DNA from 3 places in the uncultured Planococcus sp. genome. Region 1 is predicted to be linked to each of the others. Evidence: riboswitches for the same ligand, from Rfam matches in the RefSeq annotation. Region 1 holds a riboswitch; each other region holds the start of a gene.
What was found. A riboswitch is a leader RNA that binds a small molecule or an ion and turns the genes downstream of it on or off. The one in region 1 is predicted to bind S-adenosylmethionine.
Positions count from the first base shown of each region.

Region 2: another riboswitch for S-adenosylmethionine. It lies ahead of sat (sulfate adenylyltransferase); the one in region 1 lies ahead of mtnK (S-methyl-5-thioribose kinase).
Region 3: another riboswitch for S-adenosylmethionine. It lies ahead of metK (methionine adenosyltransferase); the one in region 1 lies ahead of mtnK (S-methyl-5-thioribose kinase).

Region 1 is NZ_CANMXD010000010.1:80,453-82,639, forward strand. Features, by position in the region: gene mtnA (S-methyl-5-thioribose-1-phosphate isomerase) at 1-213, opposite strand, end outside; gene mtnK (S-methyl-5-thioribose kinase) at 210-1,400, opposite strand; SAM riboswitch class I at 1,475-1,628, opposite strand; SAM riboswitch class I at 1,838-1,947, shown strand; gene mtnW (2,3-diketo-5-methylthiopentyl-1-phosphate enolase) at 2,022-2,187, shown strand, end outside.
Region 2 is NZ_CANMXD010000002.1:22,416-24,602, forward strand. Features, by position in the region: gene Q0785_RS02510 (NAD(P)-binding protein) at 1-534, opposite strand, end outside; SAM riboswitch class I at 768-873, shown strand; gene sat (sulfate adenylyltransferase) at 1,009-2,172, shown strand.
Region 3 is NZ_CANMXD010000013.1:97,882-100,068, forward strand. Features, by position in the region: gene Q0785_RS17765 (gamma carbonic anhydrase family protein) at 1-150, shown strand, start outside; gene metK (methionine adenosyltransferase) at 212-1,420, opposite strand; SAM riboswitch class I at 1,623-1,735, opposite strand.

The sequences.
Region 1 (2,187 bases):
TGAATCCGTCTCGTGCCGCTGAGCTCCGATGGCCAAGCCGTATGCGGCGGTGATGCCGATCGCAGGTGCGCCACGGACTTTCAATGAAAAAATAGCCTCGTACACGTCTTCCACCGTTTCAAGCGTCAAGTATTCTATAATATGCGGTAATTTCTGCTGATCCAGAATAGTCAGCTGTTGGCCGTCCCATTTGATGGATAAAGGAATGCTCATGTGTGCGCCTCCTCCAGAATTTGCAGTATATCTCCGATCGATGCTGTCTGCTGGCGCTTCAGGATCAATGCTCTCCCTGTCTGCAGCGCCTGTTTCTTAGAATGGATTCTTTTTTCGGTATCTTCGATGCTGTCCAAGTCTTTGACATGCGCCAAGCCAATCGTACGGCGGATCAATTCACATCCCGCAAAACCCGTTGCATCTGTCAGCACTTTCTCAAGTACGAACTCCAAGTAGCCTTCTGTCTCTTTAAATGATTCGACGCTCTCCGTTTTCCATAGCTCAGTGAACCGGGAATCGAAAACATCCCATGTCTTTTCTATATGGCCCACAATCACTTGGCGATCCTCGCCTTCACGTGTGATGGCCTGAAAAATGAGGTTTGCCAAGAACAGGCCGACATCAAATCCAATCGGACCGTAGAAGCCGAATTCCGGATCAATCACCTTGGTTTCCGTTTGGCTCGCAAAGATGCTGCCCGTGTGAAGGTCGCCGTGCAGAAGCGCTTCCGATTCAGTCAAAAAGCTCTTCTTCAATTTCGCCACTTCCAGCTGCAGCTTACGATCGCTCCAGATCGCTTCTACCGCTGATTGGAGCTGCGGTTCGTAATCATTGGTCTCAACGTCGAAAAAGGGATCTGTAAAGATGAGATCTTCCGTGATCTTGCAGAGCTCCGGGTTGGAGAACTCAGCAGCCAAACCCTTTTTCTCAAAAGGATGCAAGCCGTAATCCGATGTATGGAATAAAGTCTGCGCCAAATATTCACCGATATCCTGCGACAGTCTCGGGAAATTTTCTCCGTTGACCAAGCCTTCCCTTGCAATCTCAAGATGGGACAAGTCTTCCATCACCGTAATGGCCAACTCTTCATCCGTAGCATAGACTGCAGGTACCAATGAAGGAACGAACTCTCCGTGTTTTCTCAGGACATTGGCTTCAATGGTTGCCCGCTTCAAAGTCAGCGGCCAGCTTTCACCGATTACTTTCGCATATGGCAATGCCTGTTTAATGATCAGCCGCTTGCCGGTTTGCGGATCTTCAATCTGAAAAACATAATTCAAGTTGCCATCGCCGATTTCCCGGCAAGTCAATCGGGCATTGCCATCGAATGGATGGACAGCCTTTGCCAATGCGATCGCCGTCGATTCAGTTAATGCTTTATAAGTAGTGGGAACAGTAAGAGTCATGATTTTTCTTCCTTTCTTCTGCAATATAAAAAGCCTCTTTCAAAAGAAAGAGGCCAGAATAAGAGATTCCATGCCTCTTATCTTTCAGAAAATAAATTTCTGATGGAATTAGCACCGTGCCTTACAGGATGTTCATCCTGGCGCCAAAGCGCCCCGTCTCACAACGGTATTACGGTCGGTTGCTGGGCGTCATCGGGCCAAAATCCCTCTGCCAGCTCTTGATAAGAGTACTACATGTATTACTATTAAGTTTATGAAGAGAATCCTATCACGATTCAGAATTGACTGTCAACGCATTTTTCCAATAAAAACAATTTTTTGATAACAGAGTTGACAGACTTCTGCTCACATGAAATAATCAGAATTACTTTACTGTATTAAATCGACTTAGTTATTTTGGATTAAATTATAAAATTATTTTACTCAATTTCATATCTTTCTTATTCAGAGCAGGTGGAGGGACAAGCCCTATGATACCCGGCAACCGGTCCAATGATGGACACGGTGCTAATTCTTGCAGCCAGAACCGATGGCTGAGAAATAAGAAGTTGTTAACGCCCTTAACCTCTTCTTATTTGAAGAGGTTTTTTATTTTTTAAATTGCATGGGAGTGTGGAATAGATGAGCGTATTGACTGCTACTTATCAAGTATACGGAAAGCCCGGTTCCTTCGAAAAAAAAGCGGAAGGCATTGCTTTGGGACTGACGATCGGCTCCTGGACAGACTTGCCGCTGCTTGAACAGGCACAACTGAAACACCATAAGGGACATGTTGTTTCCATCGAAG
Region 2 (2,187 bases), on a different contig from region 1:
CAAGTATTCTTCTTTCCGGCTTTTAGAAAGCTGGGTTTGTTTCAGGAGTTGTCTGGCTTCAAAAAGAAATTCAAGATAGTGTTCGTAGCTTTCGTCAAACTGAGTCTGCAGATCCTGTTTGATTTTTTTCGCAAGCATAGGACTGGCGCCATTCGTTGAAACCGCGATGCTCAATTTGCCTCTTTTGAAATGAGCCGGAAAATGAATATTTCCAGACTCGGCGTCAGTGGAAGCATTGATCAGGCAGTGCGGAGGTGCAGCTTCTCTTGCGGCCGCGTTGACAACGGGGTCATCGGTGGCGATGATCATCATGAAAGCCTCTTCAGCCTCTTTTGGGTCGAAGTTTTTTGGTTTCCATTGGATTTTACCTTCTTCAGCCCACTGCTTTATTTCCGGTGTCACGGAGGGACTGATTACGGTCAGCACAGCTCCACTGTCCAGCAAAGCGTTCAGCTTCCGTTTGGCGATGCGTCCGCCGCCCACTACAATCACTTTTTTTTCTGCCAACTCAATCATGATGGGAAGTACCGTCATCTTCTCCGCCTCCTTACCTCTCCTAATACTATCAAAAATATTCCTCTCTGCGTTGAACAGAAACTATTCATCAGCTAATCAAAATAATTTTGCTTGCGCTAGCCTTTGGCAGGGCAGCTTTCCTGGAAAAAGTCTAAAAAAAAATTAAAACATAGTTTGACACTCGGAATAGTCTATTATATACTTTGTGAAATCAAACATTTCAAACAATTCTCATCAAAATTGAATATGCGTTCTTATCAAGAGAGACGGAGGGATTGGCCCTTTGATGTCTCAGCAACCCTCCTATAAGGAAACGGTGCTAACTCCAATAGGCTTCATCAGCCTAGAAGATAAGAAGATTGTTTTGTTTTTCCGGACCTTCTTCTTGTCGAAGAGGGTCCTTTTCTTTTTGTTCGAACGCTTTGGAAGTTTGGTTTCAGAATGGTTTCGAAATGAACAGCGCAATTCAAAACTAACCTTGGAGGTAATGAAATGACTAGTAGAGCACACGGTGGAGATTTGGTAAACAGACAGGTGACAGGCACGGAAAGAGAAAAGGCCTTGAAAAATGCAGAATCGCTTTCTTCATTATTCGTTTCGGATTGGGCGATCTCGGATCTCGAACTAATCGGCATCGGAGGCTTCAGCCCATTAACCGGTTTCCTTGGACAAAAAGATTATGAAAGTGTGGTACATACATCGCGCCTCAGCAATGGCACGGTTTGGAGCGTGCCAATTACACTGTCGGTCACCAAAGAAGAAGCGGACAGCTACCAAGTCGGCGACGAAATTGCGCTGAAAGGCGAAGACGGTGTGATTTACGGAACACTCGCACTGAAGGAGAAATACGCTTACGACAAACGGTTGGAAGCGGAAAAAATCTACGGAACGACCGAAGAAGCACATGCAGGTGTTAAGAAATTATACGAACGCGGCGATGTGTACCTGGCCGGACCGATCACTTTATTGAATCGTCCGGATCACAGCGAATTTGAAGAGTTCCATTTGGATCCGGTTGAAACGCGTCAGTTGTTCCAGGATTTGGGCTGGAAGACGATTGTCGGTTTCCAGACGCGCAACCCGGTGCACCGGGCACATGAGTACATCCAGAAAGCAGCATTGGAAGTGGTTGACGGATTGCTGTTGAACCCCCTCGTGGGCGAAACGAAATCCGATGATATTTCAGCAGCGGTACGGATGGAAAGCTACCAGGTCATCTTGAAGCATTACTATCCTGCAGATCGTGCGCGCCTGGCCATCTATCCTGCAGCAATGCGCTATGCGGGACCGAAAGAAGCGGTTCTTCACGCCATCGTCCGCAAGAACTACGGGTGTACACATTTCATCGTTGGCCGCGACCATGCCGGTGTCGGCGATTATTACGGCACATACGAAGCGCAGGAATTCATCAGCCAGTTCGAAGACGAACTGGGCATTCAAATCTTCAAATTCGAGCATTCATTCTACTGCAATACATGCGAAAACATGGCAACAGCGAAAACCTGCCCGCATACGGCAGAAAATCATGTCCATTTGAGCGGTACGAAAGTGCGTGAATTGCTTCGCAACGGGGAGAAGCCACCGAAACAATTTTCCCGTCCGGAAGTGGCGGATGTTCTTATCAAAGGCTTGCGGGAGACCGTAGTAAGTAACTAAGTTGAAGGATGGTTG
Region 3 (2,187 bases), on a different contig from region 1:
GGTAAAGTTATTCCGCCAGGCATGCTTGCTCTCGGACGCCCGGCGAAAGTCGTTCGTGAACTCCGCGAAGACGATAAGATCGACATGGAGAGGATCATCCGCGAATATGCGGAAAAAGGAGCTTATTACAAATCTCTTCAAAAAGACTAAGAACGTAAAAAGGACGATTGAGCGCTAGTGGCTCAATCGTCCTTTTTCATTCGATGATGTTTTAAATGCCGGCTTGAACGCCAGCTTGTTCTTTCAGGATAGCGGCTTTATCTGTACGCTCCCAAGGAAGATCGACATCCGTACGGCCAAAATGTCCGTAAGCTGCAGTCTGCTTGTAGATCGGGCGGCGAAGATCAAGCATTTTGATGATTCCGGCAGGACGCAAATCGAAGTTCGCGCGTACCAAATCGTCCAATTTGTCTTCATCGACTTTGCCGGTGCCGAATGTATCAAAAGCGATGGATACAGGATGTGCCACACCGATTGCATAAGCCAATTGCACTTCGCATTTGTCTGCTAGTCCGGCCGCTACGATGTTTTTCGCTACATAACGGGCCGCATAAGCTGCTGAACGGTCCACTTTTGTCGCGTCTTTACCAGAGAATGCTCCACCGCCGTGGCGAGCATAGCCACCGTAGGTATCCACGATGATTTTGCGGCCAGTCAAGCCCGCATCTCCCTGAGGTCCGCCAATAACAAAACGCCCGGTTGGGTTGATGAAGTATTTGGTATCTTCGTCGATCCATTTTGCTGGAACGACTTCATTGATGACATATTCTTTGATATTGCGTTGAATCTGCTCAAGCGTTACTTCTGGGTGATGCTGAGTAGAGATGACAATCGTGTCCACGCGAAGTGGTTTATTGTTTTCATCATATTCAACTGTCACCTGCGTTTTGCCATCGGGACGCAGATAGGGAAGAATTTCTTCTTTCCGTACTTCAGCCAAGCGGCGTGCCAATTTATGTGCCAATGAAATCGGCAATGGCATCAATTCTTCTGTTTCGTTGTTGGCATATCCGAACATCAACCCTTGGTCACCTGCTCCGATATCGTCCATTTCTTTATCTGTCATTTGGCCTTCACGTGATTCAAGTGCTACGTTGACTCCTGCAGCGATATCCGGTGATTGCTCATCGATTGCTGTCAGAACTGCACTTGTTTCTGAGTCGAAACCATATTTAGCTCGTGTGTATCCAATTTCTCTTACGGTTTGTCTAACAACTTTCGGGATGTCCACATAAGTGGAAGTGGTGATTTCTCCGGCTACCAGAACCAGTCCTGTAGTGACGGTCGTTTCGCACGCAACACGCGCGTTTGGATCCTCGGTTAAGATAGCGTCCAAAATAGCATCTGAGATTTGGTCACAGATTTTATCCGGATGTCCTTCTGTTACTGATTCTGAAGTAAATAATCGACGGTTTTTCAAAAAATGTTCCTCCTTATATCCTGCGAGATTGCTCTCGAAATTGATACGGTACTCGTTTCCCATGTCAAGTCCGTTCCAGACAAAAGCCGGATTGAACTTCAAGCCGTTTGTGGCCTTTCACACGAGGATTAAGGGCATTCCATAAAAAAATCCCTTCACTCATTCATCATGAGGAAAGGAGAATCATCATAAGCACCTTTCACTCTTATCATCCAAGGCCTGTGAGCCTTGCTTCAGGTTTGGCACCATCACTGCGGTTGCAGCAGGTTGCCGGGTTTCATAGGGCCTGTCCCCTCCACCAGCTCGGAATAAGAGTATCCGTTCAATTTTTCATCATACGGAAATAGCACTTGGATGTCAACATTTTTGGCGCAAAAAAATAATTTCAGTCTTGATTCAGTCAATGAAAAACAACTTTCCCCCCTCGCTTTCAGTAGAGCAAAGATGACTGCTCCTGCGCAAGCTGCGCTGAGACCTCCACACCCTTTTTCTGAAACTACAGCCTGGCCGGCCTGGTTAGTGCGTGTTGCTCCATTCAAAGAGAGAAGCCTACTAATCTACTTCAGGAAGAAATAGACTCAATCAACTTGATATACCCTTCACTCAAGGATCCGGAGCGCAAGGCGGCGAAGGGCAAAGATATGCTCCTGCATCGCTGCGCTAGCTTCGTCGCAAACGAGTCAGGCACAGCCCGACTCGCTTCCTGCGAGCCCGCGGAAAGCGTCCGCCTGAAGTGCAGGATTCAGTAAAAATATGATGAAATGAAT